Lentisphaera araneosa HTCC2155: one gene and its partner. The protein of the gene in region 1 binds, or shares a complex with, the protein of each later gene. Links are inferred from orthologs where the notes say so. Each region holds a gene or a part of one and is shown on either strand. Other genes may lie near its edges.

What was found.
Region 2: the proteins of trxB (region 1) and trxA are in contact, whole or in part, in a crystal structure (PDB 1F6M), measured with the Escherichia coli proteins. The link is inferred for Lentisphaera araneosa HTCC2155 from one-to-one orthologs.

What each region holds. Positions count from the first base shown.
Region 1 is NZ_ABCK01000023.1:58,008-70,097, reverse strand. What follows is about bases 5,327-8,235. They hold trxB (thioredoxin-disulfide reductase), read right to left. Parts: upstream 7,301-8,235; coding sequence 6,353-7,300; downstream 5,327-6,352. Other genes in these bases: LNTAR_RS19000 (3'-5' exonuclease), read right to left, coding at 7,373-8,235; LNTAR_RS19010 (DUF454 family protein), read left to right, coding at 5,921-6,298; rsmA (16S rRNA (adenine(1518)-N(6)/adenine(1519)-N(6))-dimethyltransferase RsmA), read left to right, coding at 5,327-5,921. Outside these bases: rpsN (30S ribosomal protein S14), read right to left, coding at 1-237; rplE (50S ribosomal protein L5), read right to left, coding at 249-785; rplX (50S ribosomal protein L24), read right to left, coding at 797-1,069; rplN (50S ribosomal protein L14), read right to left, coding at 1,069-1,434; rpsQ (30S ribosomal protein S17), read right to left, coding at 1,447-1,719; rpmC (50S ribosomal protein L29), read right to left, coding at 1,731-1,919; rplP (50S ribosomal protein L16), read right to left, coding at 1,919-2,338; rpsC (30S ribosomal protein S3), read right to left, coding at 2,277-2,975; rplV (50S ribosomal protein L22), read right to left, coding at 2,988-3,320; LNTAR_RS19025 (hypothetical protein), read right to left, coding at 3,345-4,073; LNTAR_RS19020 (peptidylprolyl isomerase), read left to right, coding at 4,177-5,103; more of rsmA, read left to right, coding at 5,103-5,326; more of LNTAR_RS19000, read right to left, coding at 8,236-9,655; LNTAR_RS18995 (hypothetical protein), read left to right, coding at 9,798-10,523; LNTAR_RS18990 (hypothetical protein), read left to right, coding at 10,536-11,258; LNTAR_RS18985 (Smr/MutS family protein), read left to right, coding at 11,365-11,811; LNTAR_RS18980 (TetR/AcrR family transcriptional regulator), read left to right, coding at 11,980-12,090.
Region 2 is NZ_ABCK01000036.1:36,192-44,553, reverse strand. What follows is about bases 886-3,591. They hold trxA (thioredoxin), read left to right. Parts: upstream 886-1,928; coding sequence 1,929-2,255; downstream 2,256-3,591. Other genes in these bases: LNTAR_RS22570 (response regulator), read right to left, coding at 2,882-3,591; LNTAR_RS22575 (DJ-1 family glyoxalase III), read left to right, coding at 2,331-2,885; LNTAR_RS22585 (group II truncated hemoglobin), read left to right, coding at 1,413-1,838; LNTAR_RS22590 (heme-binding beta-barrel domain-containing protein), read left to right, coding at 886-1,412. In the rest of the region: LNTAR_RS22595 (TatD family hydrolase), read right to left, coding at 1-747; more of LNTAR_RS22590, read left to right, coding at 858-885; more of LNTAR_RS22570, read right to left, coding at 3,592-5,032; LNTAR_RS22565 (ABC transporter substrate-binding protein), read right to left, coding at 5,025-6,212; LNTAR_RS22560 (DoxX family protein), read right to left, coding at 6,327-6,788; LNTAR_RS22555 (MGMT family protein), read right to left, coding at 6,785-7,174; ggt (gamma-glutamyltransferase), read right to left, coding at 7,174-8,362. UniProt on the Escherichia coli protein: Participates in various redox reactions through the reversible oxidation of its active center dithiol to a disulfide and catalyzes dithiol-disulfide exchange reactions.

The DNA of each region.
Region 1 (12,090 bases):
ACCCTGACTTGCGAGCTCACGAAGAGTAAGACGTGAAACACCGAACTTGCGGTAGTATGCACGCTTTCTGCCTGTGACTGAGCAGCGATTTACAACGCGACATGGACTCGCGTTACGGGGGAGTTTACTAAGACCTTCATAGTCACCAGCTTCTTTCAAAGCTGCGCGACGCTCAGCGTACTTAGCTACTACTTTTGCTTTCTTTTCATTTCTTTGAATCCAAGATTTCTTAGCCATGGTTCAACTCCTTACTTAGCGAAAGGCATACCAAGAAGTGCGAGTAACTCACGACCTTCTTCGTCTGACTTTGCAGTTGTTACAATTGTAATGTTCATACCAATTGCGTGTTTGATTTTGTCTAGGTCAATTTCAGTAAAGATTGACTGATCATTGATACCCATTGTGTAGTTACCAGAACCATCAAAACCATTAGGCTTTACACCGCGGAAGTCACGTACACGTGGAAGTGCATTGTGAATTAAGCGAGTAAGGAAATCGAACATAATTTCACCACGGAGGGTAACTTTAGTTCCGATTGATTGGCCTTCGCGAAGTTTAAAATTCGCAATAGATTTCTTAGCTTTTGTTTCTACAGCTTTTTGACCAGTGATGGTCGTAAGAAGTTTTACAGCTTCACCAAGAACTTCACGTTCTTGCTTAGTGCCGATACCGCAGTTAAGAATTACTTTTTCGACTTTTGGTACCATGTTCACGTTACCATACTCGAATTTCTTAACTAATTCGGCTACAACTTCTTTCTTATATTTTTCTTTCATTGAAGTCATCTGAATACCTACTATGCTTTCTTAGCTGAACGAGCGTCGTATTTAGCTTTCGTCATCACGTTAGAAACGTGAATCGGAGCTTCAAATTCAACAATTCCGCCTTCTGGATTTGCTTCACTTGGACGTACAGCTTTTTTACTGATGTTGAGACCTTCAACAGTAACAGTTTGCGTTTTGCGGTTGATTGAAGTGATCTTGCCAGCTTTGACTTTGTCAGCACGTGACCTGTCTTTACCTGCAATGATAACGACTTCTTCACCCATTTTTACTGGGAAATCATTCATTAGAGAACCTCCGGTGCTAAAGAAACAATTTTCATAAATTTCTTTTCTCTGAGTTCACGAGCAACTGGGCCGAAGATACGAGTACCACGGGGCTCATTGTTCGCGTTAATAACTACAGCTGCGTTCTTGTCGAAGTTGAGGTAAGAACCATCTGGACGACGGATTCTTTTTCTTGTACGAACAACAACAGCTTTAATTACGTCACCTTTCTTAACAACGCCGTTAGGGCTGGCTTCTTTTACTGTAGCAGTAATAATGTCACCAACACCAGCATATTTTCTGCGCTGGCCAAGGACAGTGATAGCAACAATACGCTTAGCGCCTGTGTTGTCTGCCACTTCTAGGCTTGTCTGCATCTGGATCATTTTCTAACTCTCCTATTCAGCAGTAGATTGAATACTCATAAGTCTCCAGCACTTCTTCTTACTGGTAGGTCTTGTCTCAGCGATGACAACCTGATCGCCAATTTTGGCTTCATTCTTCTCGTCGTGAGCGTAGTATTTTTTACTGATGTTAATAACTTTCTTAAATTTAGCGTGACGCGCTTTGCGGTTAACTGTTACAACGATGGTTTTATCCATTTTGTCGCTTGTAACAATGCCAACACGCTGCTTGCGGTTGCCACGTTCTTGATTTGTATTTTCACTCATGGATATAATCCTTATTTAGAGCGGGCTGTTTGCTCGGTTTTAATTCTGGCAACAGTTTTACGCGCCTCGCGAATACGTGCTGTATTCTCGATTTGACCTGTTTTTGCCTGGAGTCTGAGATTCAGAAGCTCCTTGTCGAGTTCACCAAGCTTTTCGAGTAGCTCCGCGTCAGTCAATTTTTTTACTTCTGCAGCTTTCATTAGATTTGATCCTCTTTAGCAAGGAAGCGAGTACGCATTCCAAGTTTATTTGCCGCAAGTGCCATAGCTTCTTTAGCTGTGTTACGAGTTACACCACTCATTTCGAAAAGTATACGACCTGGACGAACGCAAGCTACCCAGTGATCTGGTCCTGGCTTACCTTTACCCATACGTACTTCGAGTGGCTTCTTAGAGATCGGTTTATCAGGGAAAACTCTGATCCAAACCTTCGCTCTTCTTTTTGTGTGTCTTGTCATAGTCACACGACACGCTTCAATTTGACGGGCTGTCATCCAGCCACGATCTAGTACTTGTAGGCCAAACTCACCGAAGTCGAGTTTGTTACAGTTACCCGCATTACCTGCGAGGCTGCCTCTTTGAACCTTTCTGTACTTTACCCTTTTTGGCATTAGTGCCATAATTTTGCTCCAAATTTTTAGGTTTACATATCCAAACTTTTACACCAATAATACCGTAAGTCGTATTCGCTTCAGCAAAGCCATAATCAATATTTGCACTGATTGTTTGTAAAGGTACACGACCTTCGCTATACACTTCGTTACGGGCAATATCAGCACCACTAAGACGGCCACCGCATTTCACTTTGATACCGTCAGCACCCATGTCCATAGCGACCTGGATTGATTTCTTCATAGCACGGCGGTAAGAAACACGTCTTTCTAACTGCTGAGCAATGCTTTCGGCTACCAAAACAGCGTCGACTTCAGGATTACGTACTTCGACAACGTCGAGGAATACTTCTTTACCCTTAGCAAGTTTGGCTAGTTCTGATTTTACTTCTTCAATTTGTGCGCCTTTACTACCGATCACTAGACCTGGACGGGCTGTGTGAATAGCAATGCGAACACGGTTTGCAAAACGCTCAATATTGATGCGTGATACAGCAAACTCTTTAAATCTACCTTTGATAAGCTTACGAATTTCAATATCTTCTGCGAGTTTACCAGCAAATTCTTTCTTGCTAGCGAACCAGCGCGAACGCCAATCTTTCGTATAACCTATTCTGAATCCTACTGGATTTACTTTTTGACCCACTGTAAACTCCTTTTATTTCTCATCGCTGAGGATGATTTTTACGTGGCTTGTACGTTTGTTAATTCTACCCGCCGAGCCTCTTGCTTTGGGTTTAAAACGCTTCATTGTGGGGCCTTCGCCAATAACACCGAGCTTAACATAAAGCGAGCTGATATCAGCGCCTTTATTCTCAGCGTTGGCTTTTGCGGATTCAAGAGTCTTCTTGATGATACCCGCAGCCTTTTGGTCCGCAAGTGTCACTAGTTCAATAGCGTCGTTGTATGCTTTGCCATTTACGTGGCGCATAACTTCACGAGCTTTGAAAGGTGACATTCTCACGTATTTCGTAACTGCTGTTGCTTCCATTTGTATCTCTTTTTTTCCAAAAAGTTATTTTTTACTTACTTTAGAACCTGCAATAATTCCTTTTGCAGATCCCTCTGTTATCAAAGCTAAACTACTATTGCGCCTAGCTTCTATTATTTTTATGGTTGCGATCTTACGATCGTTAACCGTCACATTCCAATCTGAACCTTGAATTACACCTTGGGCATAACCTTGACTCATAGCGAGAACATTGTCATCAGCATTAACAGCTAAAACATAAGCAGCGCCTTCTTTCTTAGCGGCAAAGACTGTGTTTTTCACAATCTTTAGCTCCTGATCAACGAGAGCTGCTTTGTCGTCGTACTCATCAAGCAGGATCTTTTCTGCTTTCAAAGAGCTTAATGCCTTACGACCATATTCTCTAAATTCATCCTGCTTCTGTTCAAGTGCGAGTATCGCGTTACGACACAAGCTCAATTCCTTCAGCAAAACTGCATTAACTTCCTCTGGCTTTACGTCAGCTGAGATTAACGCTAAATCTTCTTCAATTACGGCGAATTGCTTTGCCTTATATAATAAGCTTGTCTGCAATTCAGCCTTCACTGATTTCAATTCTTCTACCTCTTTCCTTAACTCGAAGTTGCGAATCTTCAGATCCGCTAATTCTAGTTCTGTATCGAAGTCGTCATTTTTACCGTTTAAAACGCCCAAAAACCACGGTTCCAGAGATAGAGCCCCCAAAATAACGAGCAATCCTATTTTTTTCCAGTTGCTTTGTAGTTTTTTTTCCATAAAAAAAGTAATTCTAAATTTCATTTATTTTTGAGTCGGCTAGTTTAGCACCCTAATTAATTTTTAACAGCTTCGAACATCACACATTATAATTATTGAGACCATGAAATATTTTGCATTAATCACCCTCCTCTGCCTTAGCTCTTTTGCTGGCCGAGTCTACAAAGTCAGCATCATGGCCAAAGTAAATGGCCACATCATCACGAGCTACGATATCCAAGAGCTCTCTTATCGCGAGGAAATGCGCCTTAGACAAATATTTAATGGCCCTGAGCTCCCCTCTCGTATCGTCGACCTTCGACGTCGAGCACTCGACATACTTATTGAAGAACAACTCATCCTTGATCACTTCAATAGTAACGACGCTTACCAAGTGCCATCCTCTCTTCTTGAAGAAAGAATTGAAAAGTCAATTGCCCGTCGTTTCGGCTCTGATCGTGATAAGTTCTACGATATGCTTCACCAAAAGGACATGACTGTTGAAGAATACCGCGAAGAAATTGAGCGCGGCATTATCCTCGAACTCATGCGCATGGAATTCATTCGTAAGAAAATCGTTGTGACCCCTCATGATATCGCACTATATTTTGCAGAGAACAAAGCTGAGTTTGCCACACCCTCTCAAATGCACATCAAGCTCATCATCCTCTCAAAAGACAAAAGCAAATACGATGAACGAGTCACAAAACTCAAACAAGAACTCAAGGACGGAAAAAGTTTCGACGAGCTTATGCCTCAATCCGATTCACAATTTAATGGTGACTTAGGCTTTCTTAAAATGACTGACATTCGTCCCGATTTCCTCGAAGCACTAAAAGACAAGAAAGCTGGTGAGTACATTACCATTGAAGAAACTACCCAAATGCTTTTTGTTCAATTGAGCGAAGTTCGCAAATCGGCAGTCCCCCCACTCGAAGACATCTCTGACCAAATCAAAAGCAAACTAAGTTCTGACCAAGAAAAGCAGTATCGCGAAGAATTCATCGGCGACCTCAAAAGAGGCGCTAAGATTGAGAAATACGTCGAGTAATGAAAAAAGCCGAGCTTCTCAGCACACTTGAAAAATACGGCATAGCCCCAGCCAAGAGCCGCGGCCAAAACTTTCTTATAGATAACAACCTTCTCGATGCCATGTGTCGATCCATGGATATTCAAGCAGGAGAAACCATCCTCGAGGTAGGACCCGGTGCAGGTGTCCTTACTCGCGAAATGCTAAAATTAGGCGGAATTGTTCATGCTGTCGAGTTCGACTTTGCCATCCAACGTTATCTAAGCGAGAACCTCGAACACGAAAAATTTACGCTCCACAAAGGCGACGCCTGCAAAGTTGACTACAAAGAAATACTCGACCTGCCTCGAGAGTTCAGATGCTTAGCCAACTTGCCTTATGCGATCTCGAGTATTTTCATTGCCATTATGTCGGAGCTCGAGAGCCCGCCTTTAGAAATGTACTTTCTGCTTCAGCGAGAAATGGCTGAGCGTTTAGCGGCCGATAATTCAACAAAAAACTATGGATCCCTCACTGTTAGAGTCCAAGCCCTCTATGATGTCAATATTTTGCGCATTGTCCCCCCAGAGGTCTTCTTTCCTCCACCCAAAGTTCAATCAGCTTTTGTGACTTTAAAACTCAAAGAAAACCCGCCGAGTCCAAAAGTACTCAAAAAACTTAATTCCATTGTTCGAGCTGCTTTTAGCCAGCGCCGCAAAGTTGCTTTCAAACTCATGAAAGGAACTGCGGGCCCAAAACTCGAAGAAGCCTACGAAACCGTCGGTCTCGATCGCAAAGCTCGTGCTGAACAAATTACTATTGAACAATATATTCAGCTCGCGGAAACACTCCTGGCTTAATGTCACCTCAGCCCAAACCAGCTAAACTCATCCTACTCTATATTGTCGGCTGGCTCAATTTACTGATGGCTATAGCAGGATTCCTACTCCCCGTTATACCTGGAACTGTTTTTTTTGTCATCTCCATCGCATGCTTTACTAAGTGCTCCCCTAAATTCAGAGGCTATGTTTCTAAATCTCCACGACTAGCTCATTTGTTAGACAAATACGAAAATGGTCAAGCCTTCTCAAAGAAACTCATTATTTTCACCTATGCCCTAAGCAATAGCTCCTCACTCATAGGTCTCTACTTCTTCCCCGACTTCACTTTACATATCATTGCTCTACTCATTTTTATGAACATTGGCCTCTACTTCGTTTTCTTCACTAAATTTTAGGCACAAAAAAAGCGACGATAAATTCGCCGCTTTTTTAAAGTCTATTAAAAACTTTTAGATTTCACCGAGCTCACCCAAAAATCTTTCAGCAGAGAGAGCTGCCATACAACCACTACCTGCAGCGGTTATAGCTTGACGCCACTCGTGATCCTGTACGTCACCACAAGCAAAAACACCTTCAATAGAAGTTTTAGCTGTACCTGGTGCCGTTAAGATGTAACCTGCATCATCTAGATCAAGTTGCCCATTTAAGAAATCTGTATTTGGCTTGTGACCAATCGCATAGAAAAGGCCATTAGCCTCAACATCTCTTTCAGTTCCATCAACATTGCTTTTCACTTTTACGTGTGTGAGAACTTTGTCGTCACCTAAAGCTTCCACTGGAGACGTCTCCCAAAGGATCTCAATCTTCTCGTTGGCTTTCGTACGCTCTTGCATCACTTTTGAAGCACGCATTTCGTTACGACGAACAACCAAGTACACTTTTGAAGCAAACTTTGTAAGGAACATGGCTTCTTCACAAGCTGAATCGCCACCACCAATTACTACCATTGGTTTGTTACGGAAAATGGGAAGGGCACCATCGCATACTGCGCATGCAGAAATACCATTTTGCCAGTAAGTATCTTCACCAGGCAAATTCAATCTCTTCGCCGTAGCACCAGTTGCTATAATTAAAGATGCTGCTTCGTAATCAACCCCATTGGCCACGAGTTTAAATGGACGAGAACTAAAATCAATTTTATCAACAGTTTCAGTTATAATATCTGTACCATAACGAGCTGATTGCTCACGCATATTCATCATCAGAGTAGGACCATCAATGCCCTCTGGGAAGCCAGGAAAGTTCTCTACTTCAGTCGTAGTTGTCAACTGACCGCCAGCTGCAACGCCGCCTGCCATAAAACCTTCTAACATGAGAGGCTTCATTTCTGCTCTAGCTGCATAAATAGCAGCTGTGTGTCCCGCAGGGCCTGAGCCTACGATAATCACTTTTTTCATTGTATTTCCTTTCTAATTTAGAATTAACTTTTTTAATTTGTGTGAACCTTAGATAAAAACAACTCTTTCTAACTAAAATTCGAAAAGACTTAATTGCTCCGCATGAAATAACTCTTCAAAAGTTTTTCCCACTAAGGCTAAATAAGGATTTGCGACCCTCGCAAGTTGAGACTCTATATAATGCTCTATATCAGGGGTCCTAGGATTCAATACACTTGGTACAGGACCATCATCCAAAGTCATAATGTATGAAATAACATTGACTGGTGCCGTAGGTTTATAATAATCAAGGTATTTTAGCAAAGCCACAACTTGTGCCTGATCCTTTTTCTCTAGTAAATCTGACTGTTTAACTTTTCTGAAATAAGATATTTTATCACGATGAGCACCATCGCGCACGCTTTCAGTAAATTCTCTTATCCAAACTTGCCAATCTTTCCCAGTCAGGATCTGCTTCATCAACTCTTCTTGGAAATAATGGGCAAGCTGAGTCCAACGAGGTCCAGTGTTATACAAACCAGTGATTTTCACTTCACCTTCTTCACATAAATAAGCGTAGCGAAGAAAGTTATCATTATTGCGTTTAATAAAGAGAATCTTCTCAAAGATCGCTATCTTTTCGCAAAGTGGAACTACTGCTTCTAAACCCAAATCTGAGCAGGCATTCTGGATACACTGATTCAAATGAGTCTCAACATCAAGCTCACTGTACTCCTCTACACTCACATAAAGGCTTGTATCATTTGATGCCACAAGTTTTGCGGAGACCGCAAGAAGGCCTTGATTGATCTCTTCAGTCAACCAAGCACAGGCTTGCATGATCGCCCCTTTATAGGTGGGAGTAAAAAAACGATTTGCTGATTTTAAACTTTCTTCCATACATTGCTTTAATGTGTGGTTCACTGCACGGCACTGCCAATCACAGTCTTTAAACTGACTGCGGTAAGTCAAAAGCTTTTTTAGCTCCTTGGCAATAAAGGCTTGGTCTTTTAAACGTTTAGCCCCCCAAGGCAACTCTTCACCATTCTCAGCTTGAGCCAAGGAATAAGGATCAATATCAAATAAGCTCGCAAGCCATGCTGTGATTTGCGGGATTCGCAATTGCACCACATTGTCGTGGACACCTGCCTCAGAAGCTAGGTAGCGATAGGCGTCATTGCGCGAGGTTTTCTTTTCGCCATCACCCAAGGCAACAAAGCCGCCCTTGTGGATTTCAGGTATCCATAGATTTTCGAGTATGGCATTATTAATCTCTAATTGACTAAACATCACACCCGACAAGCACGTACGTGTTGCCATGAACTCCACAACACCGATTTTTTCAAAAAGGCGTGTGACTAACTCAACATCCTGTAAGTTATATTTCGCTAAATTTTCTTTTTCTTCGAGAAACTGACGTTCAATTTCTGCTAGTTTATCATCTTCATCATGAATCAGTTTACCTTCCCCAAGAAGTTCAACTGCCACAGTTTCCAAACGATTATTTTTAAAGGTGTAGCCCATATCTCGAATCGCTGACATGCCTTCAATCACGACGCGCCCTGACATAAAGGCAAAACTCACTCCCATCATAGGAGAGAAAATATCGGGTTCTTTTCCCAGTCGATCAAGTTTGAAGTCTAAGTAATTGCGTTCGCAGTACTTTTGTAATTGTGCCAAGTCATAACCAATGACATTCCATCCAATGATAATATCTGGATCTTCTGCCGCTATATAATCCATGAAGGCATTGAGTAGATCTGTCTCTGTATTGAAGCAAGTAGTAAAGTCATTCATCTCGTGACTATGGTCGTCGAGCATAAGAACTTTTTTACGCTCAGGGCCACAGCCTTTCATATGTATTGCTATGGAAAAGAGGCTATCTATGTTGACGCCATTCTCGATATCGATTGAAGCAATACGAAAATCAGTCTTAACTTCATATGGTTTTATACGTGGATTTTTAAATACAGCGCGGCCATCTTTAACTTTTGCATCGCCCTCAAGCCAAATGCCCCCACGAATCCCAAGCTCCATCAAAAAACGTTCGTGATGTTTAATGTCTGTCTCAAAAGCTTCTTGGCCCTTCTCCTTAAAGGCATTCATCAAAGCATGCTGAGCATTTCGCGTTTTAAATGTGTAAGCATTTAAATTCTCACCATTGACCTTTTTAAGTGGTGAAGATTTTTGATCATAATCTGGCAAACCATCCGAAGATTCTAAGTCGCCAGAAAAAACTATCCCAGGAATATCTGTAATAAGTATCTCGATTGGCCCTAACTCTGGAGATCGCCCAAAATAACGAAAACCCATGCGACCAGCTGTGACATCGATCGTTTCACCAGTTAATAAAAAAGCACTTGCAGCGTAACTCAATTCATTACCCCAAATTGTAAATTAAAATCTCACCAATATGGACGCATTCCCCATATCTTACAACGCAAACCTTGACAAGCTGAATAATTTGTTTTTTACTTAATCCACACCCACTAACACATCTGATTAAGGAGAGTCAATAATGAGTGACAAGCAAGATGATAGTAAAGATTTGGAAATTATAAAAAATATCCAAAATCGAATTGATAAAATTGAGCAAATTAAGAAGAGCCAAACGGGCTTTAGAAACATTGCTCTCATTGTAATTCTCGCTCTAATTGGCCTTCTGTTTATGCGACTCAACAACATCGCCAATGAACTTAAAAACAATCAAGAAGCCATTGTAGAAACTCTCCAAAAGGATGCCGAAGAGCTCCTTAAGCAAAGGCTCACTGGCTTGAAAGCTAAAGCTCAAAAAGAACTTTTACCGAGTTTGAGTGAAAGTGTTAAAAAAGAATATGCAAAAAACTCAGAAAAACTTGAGGGACACATTAAATCTCTAGAAACTGACTTACGTAAGGTGACTGAGGAGAGAATTTACAAACTACTAGAAAATGCCCTAAATGTAGCTTTTGATAATATCGGCGAAACTTATTCAGAAGCTGAAATCAAAGAACTCGAAGAAAATATTGAAACAATTGCTATCAAGATTACAGAAAATGTCATGGCGAGCTCCGCGGACAGTATTATAAAGCTCGAGCCCGAATTTGACGCGATTGCCGATCGACTCACTTCCATAAGCGTGGACGTTGTCAATATTGAGAAAATTGATCCGGATCTTGCCGAAAGAAAGCTTGTCGCTGCCTTGCTCGACCTCTTAAAATATCAAATCGTCCCAGAAGATGCTGTTGAACCAGCAGTGCAATAGGAGAAATTAATCATGAGCGAAATTCAAAAACAACTCGAAGTCATTGCTTCTAAAGTAGAAGCTCTCGAAAACTCCGCAGAGAAGTCTCAAAATATAACTAAAATTGTTTACTCAATTTTAATTATCATTGTCGGCATCTATGCTTTCTATGTCCCATCAAAACTTCAAGCTATTACACAACCAGAAGTGATTTCAACCATGGCGATGGATATTATTGAACAAAAAATACCTAGCAATGACGACATTATCACAGGTGTCGAAGACTTAGCTAATCGTGAGATGTCTAATGCATTCGATCAACTTGACAAAGAAATCCCTCATCTCAAAAAGGAAATTATTTCTTTAGCGGACAAAAACTTCGCCATCGCCACTAATAGTGTCAATGATATCATCAGCACAGAAGTTGCACAAATGTTTCGCGATGTCAGAAAAGAACTCGACAGCAATAAATCGCTTGTTAAAGATAAAGATAATCTCGATAGACTTGCACACGATCTCAGTGAAGGTATTAAACTTCAACTCGATGACCTCATCGACACTCACCTAAAAATCGATGCTCTTGATAGTATGTTAGCAAAATTACAATACAAAAAAGACCTCACTCAAGAGGAGTACACCCAGAAAAAAGTACTTGCTTATGCGTGGGTCCTTGCCAGTGACGAAGCCTATCGTGAAGACCTCAAAGGCAAAACTTTAGATCTTTTAGACAAGGCGAATCAACCCATAGCTGAATAATAATTCTACAGCAATAACCCAAACGTCAATTGATTAAGTTCAATTGACGTTTTTTATTTGTGTAATAGCCTGTGTAACTCATAAACAATACCAAAGCCACCCCTCAATGCAGACTCTTGACCTCCATGAATTAAAAGCTGACGAAGCGATTAAATGCTTTTTGAACGAATATGAAAACTACCAAAAGACGCGTGAAGCTTTCAGGCTCGTCCACGGCTATGGTAGCTCTGGTGAAGGTGGGAAAATCATGCGTAGGGTCCGTCAAATCCTCCAAGATAATTCTGACAAACTCAAATACTCCTACGGGGAAGATATTGATGGCAACCCAGGGTACACAATTATTTATCCCAATCAAAAAATGGCTCCATTTACCGATTTACTTGCTCAAGAAATTCTCGGATTTTGCGAAGTCAGCAAAGTCCAAGGAAAAATCCTTAGCAAATTCCGTAAGCATGGCGATTCCAATATTATTCGCACTCTGAAAAACCTAGAGAAACACAAAATGATTAAAGCAGGAAGCAAAGGTATCCACAAAACTTGGACTAAACTTTAACTTAAAGCCAAGGCCTAAGTCCAAAGCTCAAAAAACTAGCTGCTTTTTCCATACTATTTTTGCTTAGTCAACAAATAAGTACATAATTCCTTGCCAAATAACTTTGTTTTCTTCTGACTAAGTTATAGCTTTAAGAACCGACCGACTGGTCAGTCAAGAAGGATGATAATGGATAAACGTGAAAAAATTTTAGAAGCAGCGAGCAAAAACTTTAAAGACCGAGGCTTTGCGAGCACAACAATCTCAAAGATTGCTAAAGACGCAAACATCGGGAAAGGA
Region 2 (8,362 bases), on another replicon or contig:
ATTTTCGATTTCTCCGACGATTTTAGTAAGTGGCTTACGGTAGATTTCAGCTAATTGCTCGAGGATATGAACAAGAAAAGCTGGTTCATTTCGCGAAGGGCGCGGTTTCATATTGCGGGGGATGAGGTAGGGAGCGTCAGTTTCTATCATGAGGCGATTGAGTGGAATCTTCGGAATGAACTTATGCATGTGGTAGCCTCTGCGCTCATCGCAAATCCAGCCAGTGAGGCCAATGTGTAGGTCGAGCTCTAAATAATCTTCGAGCTCTTTTTTAGTGCCTGTAAAGCAGTGGACAACTCCTTTGCTAAATTGATGTCGCTTCTTTTTTAGGCAGCTCATAAAAGCCTCATGGGCATCGCGCTGATGCATGAAGAGAGGTTTTTGATATTTGATAGCCAGATCAATTTGTTTTTCAAAAGCAAGAATTTGCTCTTCGGCTGTGGAGAAATTGCGATTGAAATCGAGGCCGCATTCACCGACGGCGAGGACCTGATCGAGTTTGATGAGTTCTTCCAATTCCCGTGCCGTAGTTTCATCCCACGAAGAGGAGTAATGAGGGTGTATGCCAGCACTTGCGGAAAAGAAGTCAGGAGAACTTTTTGCGAGCTCAGCAGCTTGCTGACTATTTTCTAAAGTAGAACCCGTGCTGAAAATCCGCTTAAGTCCCGCTTCACGTGCTCGTTGAATGACTTGCTCACGGTCTTTGTTAAAAGCTGGTTTAAACCAGTTGACGCATATATCGATCATAAAATCTCTCTAAATTTTCTTTTACTTTAGACATTTAATCGGACTTTGACAGATCTTGTGTTGAGAAAAAGAGCTAGACTTATATTTTGAAAGAAAAACAGGAATGATTCATGAGTCAAAAAGAAGTTAACTACGGCCCTTTAGCAAATTTTCTTGGTGTATGGGAAGGTGAATCAGGTGTGGATAGAGCACCAAAGCCACAGGGAGACAAAACAACTGAGTTTTATGAGAAGATCACTTTTAGTCCAGTGGGAGATGTGGATAACGCAGAAGAGCAAGATTTAGTGGTGGTTCATTACCATCAAGTCGTGACGCGTAAGAGTGATGGAAAAGTCTATCACAATCAGACGGGTTACTGGATGTGGGATAAGGGAAGTGACGAAGTCATGTTCTCAATTGCCATTCCTCGTGGCGTCTGTGTTTTAGCTAATGGTTCGTGTGAACAAGGTGGGGATGTAAACTTTAAAGTTAAAGCTCAGATTGATGATCCAGCCTATTCCATTTTACAGTCGAAATTCATGCAAGAGAGAGCCAAAACTGAGGCGTTTGAAATTGACCTAAACTTGAGTGCGGATACACTTTCATACTCACAGACGACCTTCCTAGATATTTATGGACGTAAATTTGAGCACACCGATACGAGTTCATTAAAAAAGAAAGCTTAAATGGAGATTCAAAATCCTAAATACGGGCAGGGTGATGCAACTTATCGCGGGGTAGGCGGAGATGAAGGGCTGAAAAAATTGGTTGCGGAGTTTTATCGCCAAATGTCTTCTCTAAAAGAAGCAGAGCATATTCGTAAGATGCACCCAGATGACTTGAGCGAAAGCGAAGATAAACTCTACTGTTTTTTAAGTGGTTGGATGGGCGGACCTCGACTCTACAATGAGAAATATGGTTCGATTGCTATACCTCGTGCTCATACGCACTTGGACATAGACTACCCAGAGGCTGAAGCATGGCTTTTGTGTATGGGAAAAGCTCTTAATGAATTAGCGTATCCAGATGACTTTTGTGAGTACCTAATGACTCAGTTGAAAGTGCCAGCTGAACGAATTCGAATGGCTTCATTAAATCGACAAAAAAATTAGCTTAGCGAAAAGTTTTTTTTAAGATGGATTTCCCAAGTTAGAGGAATAGATTTGATTTTCTTAAATAAAATATAAAAAAGGAGATTAATTATGGCATCAGATCAAGTACTTAATCTAGATGATAGTTCTTTCGAATCAACTGTATCTGAGGGCGTGACTCTCGTAGATTTCTGGGCTCCTTGGTGCGGTCCTTGCCGTATGCTTGCTCCAGTAATTGATAAAGTTGCAGGTCGTCTTGATGGTAAAGCTAAAGTAGCTAAAGTTAATACTGACGAAGCTAATGCAAGTGCAGTTAAATTTGGCGTTAACTCAATTCCAACTATCATGATCTTCAAAGATGGTGAGCTCCAAGACACTCTCATGGGTGCTGCTCAGCGTGAAGATGACCTCGTATCTAAAGTTGAGTCTTACATCTAAGAGAAAAGCATTTAGATTTTTTAAGGCAGTGAATAATTTCACTGCCTTTTTTATTGTAAATAGATGAGGAGAATAATGATGCCAAGACTAGCAGTTGTTTTTGCAGAAGGTTTTGAAGAGATTGAAGCCATTACGATAGTCGATGTTTTGCGAAGAGCGCAAATTGATGTGGATATGGTAGGGCTAAGAAGTCTGTCAGTAAAAGGCTCACATGATATTGAAGTTAAAGTAGAGAAACTTTTAAAAGAAGTGGATCCCAATTTATATGATGGTGTCGTCTTACCTGGTGGGCTCCCTGGTTCTTTCAAACTTCGTGACAATGAAGATGTGCAAAATTTCATTAGGGCTTTTAATGGCAAACTACAGGCGGCGGTATGTGCGGCTCCTATCGCGCTACAAAAAGCCGGAGCTCTTGAAGGTAGACATGTGACCAGCCATCCATCAATGAAAGACGAATTTTCAAAACAGCTTTATTTGGAAAGTCCCGCCGTGATCGATGGTAAAGTCGTGACTTCACGTGGGGCAGGAACAAGTTTCGAGTTCGTTGCTGCGATTCTAACTGTATTAGAATTAGAAGAAAAAACCGAAGATCTCAGGGCAGCAATGTTATATCCAAATTTCGATTCTTAGGAAGTTAGTTTCTTCTCTTTCAGCCATTGCAGGATTTTTGCAAGAAAATCCTGCTTTTCAAATGGTTTAACTATGTAGTCATTCATGCCGACTTTATAGCATTCTTCGATGTTATCTTTAAAGGCATTAGCACTAAAGGCAATGATGGGTATTTCAACTCCTTTAGACCTTAGCTTATCAGTCGCTTCGAAGCCGTTCATTTGAGGCATTTGACAATCCATAAGAATCAAATCCGTTGGGTTAGATTCCATGAAATCTAAAGCAGCTTGGCCACTGCTCTTTAAATGACAGTTTAAAGGTAAGCCCTTAAGGCAATCCTTGACGAGTTCGAGGTTGATGCGATTGTCATCGACTACCAAAATATTGGGCTTGTAGCCTAAAGCTGAAAAGTCGATGGCTTTTTTAGCTGAAGTTACAGGGTGATGCATTTTTTCAAGAACTAGCTCAAACTCAAAGCTACTCCCAATGTTTTCTTGAGATTGAACGTTGAGTGTCGTTTTCATTTGTTTTAATAGGTCTTGGCATATCTTAAGTCCCAAACCATAGTTCTTAGAGGAGAGGTGGTGGCCTTTAGTTATTGCATTTAAGGTTTCACTGCCGATTCCCATTCCTGAATCTTTAACTTGAACATGCACTTGAGCTGTGTTATGATTGTCTAGGTAGTAGCAGTTGATATCCACCGATCCTTTTTCGGTAAATTTAATAGAATTACTAATCAAGTTAACGAGAACTTGTCGAATTCGATCTTTATCACCTTTAAGCCAAGCAGTAGATTCGTCGAGTAAAGTAAAATTTAATTTTAGCCCTTTCGCGGTACAGGAGCTCTCAAAAAGTTTTCGTAAACTCCTTAATAACTCATTAAAGTTAAAGACACGAAGATTGAGTTCACTTTTATCCTCAAGTATTTTGGAAAAGTCCAAGATTTCGTTAATGATCATTAATAAACTTTTTGTCGATTGATAGATAGAATCACAGTAGTTTTTAGCATCTTCATCTAAGTCAAGCTCTCGCAAAAGTTCGGCATATCCGTGTATCGCATTCATAGGTGTTCTGATTTCATGACTCATATTGGCAAAGAACTGGGATTTGAATTCACTCATTTTTTGAAGTTCACCAATTTTACTTGTGAGTTCTTTAGTTCTTTGATGAACGAGTTGCTCCATTTCAGAGTTAATTGTTTCTAAGTTTTCTGATCGATTCTGTAAAGCTGAAATGAGTTGGTCAAAGAGTATTTTTAAATTATCAAATTCTTGAACGATAACCCCTTCATCTTTGGGTTCTGAGCCACTTAGTTGGCATTGGCTGAAATGTGTCTCTAAGGCATTTAAAGGTTTGACAAAGAGGTGATTTATAATGAGAAAACCTATGGTAGATATAATGATACTCACCACAAAAGCAATGAGTAAGTAGTGGGCTAAGGCACTATTTCGCGTTTTGATAAAAGGAGAATAGTCAAAATAAATATTAGCCCAGAAGCCCTTTCCTAGATCAATTCTTTGTTCAAAGGCGCGAGGGATATTGGGACCTAAATATCTCAATTCATGATTTTTATGGAATATTTGAAGCCCCTCACTATGAGCTAGTAATTCTTCCATGTTTTGATAAACTTCTGCCAAGGGAAGTTCCGCAATGAGAGCCCCTTCTGTGAATTCATTGTGTTTTATAGCCACACTTAAGCGAATTCTAGGGTGGGGTTCCTGCTTAATAAGGTCAAGGTTTTGATCAAGAGTTTCGTTGAGAATGCTTTTGATAGCAGGACTCATGATGAAAGTTTTATTGGCGTTCGTACTACTTCGAATTAGGTTTCCTTCAAAATCTACAAGATAGAGTGGATAGTGTTCACCGAGTAACTTCCATGAATTCATTAGGCTTTGTGCTTCTTCGGCGTTTTGTTCGGGTTGAAGTACGGCTTGAGAAAAAATTCGTAATTGGGCAAAATCCTGTAAAATTTTTGTGTGTTGAGTGAGGTGAGATGATATTTCTTTTTGGAGCTGTTGGCTGCGGATATCTGCTTTGTTTTGAAAGCTTTTATGACCTAAATTGCTTAAGTTAATACTAATTATATATCCTGCTCCTACCATAAGGGTTATACCAATGAACACCATAAAACTAATACTTGTTTTATAAGCCGATAAATGCTTAATCATCAGTTTTTCTCCGATGATTGATTTGTCCTTTCTGATTAAAGTAGGCCATGCGATAATCCTGAACTCCCAAAGCTTCATGACTAAACGCTTGGTTTATTCGATAGGGAGAAAACGGTTTAGAATAAGTTTTTAGCAGGCCAATAACGGGTATTTTTAAATTTTCTAACTCATTTTTCACTGATTCTCTAAGCTCAATATGACGTTTGTCTAATTTGTTTTGAGAAGCTTCTAGTAAGAGGGAGGTTAAATCGTAAGCGTGAATGAATCCACTCGGGGCTTTTATATAATGATTATCAAAATCATTAGGGAATAATTTGGATGCTTTACTAATAATTTCATTGTCCGAAGTTTTTGATAAATCTAATGAACTTTGTATAAATAGGAAGGGGTGTTGCCTTGCTTTTGGAGTAAGTTTTTCATAGAATTTTCCACCTGTAACTCCCCAGTGTGAGATGATTGGAATGTTTAAATTTGATTTGCTTATAGCATTTACAATGGAGGCACTTTCATTTGAATTACCAACGAGAATAATGCTGTCTGCATTTGATTCTTTTAAGTTTAAAATGATTTTCTCAGTTGCGTAGTCTGATAAATTCCATTTAAACCAATCGCTTCCCGCACTACTTATTTGTGATTTAGTGATAGCTTGAGTTAAAGTGTTCCAGTTGTTTTTTCCCCAGGCCGTGTCTTCTAATAAGAGGTAAGGTTTTTTAGTTTTATGAATGTCAATGGCACTTTCAATTAGGAACTGTCCCACAGTAGAATCATCGAGTGAGAGTCGAAAGATATAATTATCTTTACTTTGTGTTCGAGTTATGGGAGCGGCGGCTGCCCAAGGATTCAGCAGTAAAAGTTTGTGTTCATTAATAAAGTCTTTGTTAGCAAGTACAGGGGGAGAATGCATGCCACAAAATACCGCAAGAGTGTTTGGGTCGTCGGCAGCAATTTTTAAATTTTTAAGGCTGCGGCGGTTATTGCCCCTATGATCGAGTCGTTTAACTTCTATTTTGGTCTTATGTAATTTTTCTTTGTTGATATGAAGTGAGGACAAGATCCCAACTTCGATAGAGCGACTAGACTCATAGTAATTGGAAAAGTCTGCATCAACGTAAATTGTGAGTTTTTCAGCATCTAGTGAAAAGCTCCAAAAAAACAATAAAATAATTCCAATAAGCCGCATTTCTTCTCCAAAGTCATTCTATCTAGACTATTACAGAAAAAAACTAAAAGCAAATTTCTTCAAAAGCTATTTTTTGGTTAGTTTTTTATAAAAGATTTTTTAGAGCTTTTTAGTTTATTTTTTCTTAGGGTTATCTTTTTTATGAGCTCGTTTCTTACTTATAACAGCATCAAGGGATACCCTTCCAGGGCCGAGAATAATTAAAACGACATAAGTCATTAGATAAATGAAAGCGAGTTCGGCGCTGGGTTTTCCAGGGGAATCAAAAAGTTGTCGCTGAAAAATAAATAGATTGACATAGACGCCTACAGACATGGTGATTATTAATTGGGACAAGGCAAAGCGACTTACTAAACCTAAAATTAATAAAATGGCACAAAAAAATTCCGCGAATACCGCAAGACCTAAACAAATGCTCGAACTGAGCCCGAATAAAGCAGGGAATTTTTCACTTACAGTGGAGAAGTTTTGTAATTTAGGCCATCCATGTGCAATAAGCATAGATCCACCAAAAGCGATTCTAGCTAAAAGCAATGCCATGTCCGTACTTAACTTTGGAGTGTTTTCTTGGCTCATGATTTATCCTTATCGAAATTGAAAATTAATTTTTCTTCATTAATCTTGCCCTGTATATCAAAAAAAACACCCTCGTTTTTGAGTAAGTTGAGTTTTTTAGTGATCTGTTCACCGCTGCCTTGTCCAAAAAAACCACCGATACTAAAATCACTCTTGATTATTCTATGGCAAGGGACATCTGGAGCCCAAGGGTTGGCTTTTAGAGCTTGGCCAATGGCCTGGGAAGAGCGGCAGTTAATGGATTTTGCGAGATTCGCATAAGTACTGACCCGACCACGAGGGATTTCTAGAAGCTGTTTGAGAACTGATAGGCGAAAGGCACTAATTTTTCCTTGTAATTGAGCCTGAGACATTTCATCAATTAATTGTTGTTTGTTTTTGGCCATTATTTACCTAGAGCTTTGCCATCAATTCGTCTTGGATCCGCAAAGCCGTGCTTGCCGTCATAACGCATCATAATAGTTTCTGCGCAACCAAAGGGAAAAACTTCTTCAGTATTGTGCCCTTTTTTCTTCAGGCTTTCAACGATTTCTTCATTGAGCCCAGACTCAAATTCGAGCTTGTCGGGCAACCATTGATGGTGGATTCGGGGGCGTAAAGTTGCTTCTCGTAAATCCATGTTAAAGTCAATGACATTGAGCAGGATTTGTAGAACTGTACTAATGATTCGACTTCCTCCAGGACTTCCAGTGCATAAGTAGGGTTGATCTTTTTTGAATACGATTGTGGGAGTCATCGAGCTCAATGGGCGTTTATTACTCTTAACAAAGTTGGCTTCGCCTCCGAGTAAACCATAAGAATTAGGGACGCCTTCGAGAATGGCAAAATCATCCATTTCATTATTTAAGAAAAAGCCGAGGCCAGGAATCATAATCCCACTACCAAAACTGTAATTGATTGTGTAAGTAAAACTTAAAACGTTGCCTTGACGATCAGAGACAGAGAAATGAGTGGTGTCGTTACTTTCGCGAAAATGTACCTTGCCGTGAGAAATTTCTTTGGCGGGACGGGCGCGATTCATTTTAATAGATCTTTTTAATTTCTTGGCATACTTTTTTGAAATGATTTCTTGCTGAGGAATATAATTAAAATCAGGATCGCCGGGATAGTGGCTGCGATCGGCATAAGCCAACTTCATCGTTTCAGTAAGTAAATGATAATATTGATCTTTTGGCATTTCTTTGAGGTCGTAATTTTCCAAAATATTCAGCATCTGAATGAGGTGCATACCACCTGAGCTCGGAGCGGGCATGGACGCAATTGTTAAACCTCGATATTTACCAATGAGGGGCTCACGCTCGACGACTTTATAGCTTTTAAGATCAAGTTGAGTGATGAGGCCACCATTTTCTTTATGCCATTTAACAAATTCTTTTCCTAGGTGACTCGTGTAGAAATAATTGGGCCCGTATTTCTTGAGGCGTTTTAAAGTTCCTGCTATATCTTCTTGAACAAGGATCTCACCTTGTTTAAGAGCTTCTCCCTCAGGAAAAAATATTCTTTTAGCTTCAGGGTTTTGCATTAAAAAATCTTTTTTGCTTTTAAAATCATAAGCAAGGCCAGCGGAGACTTCA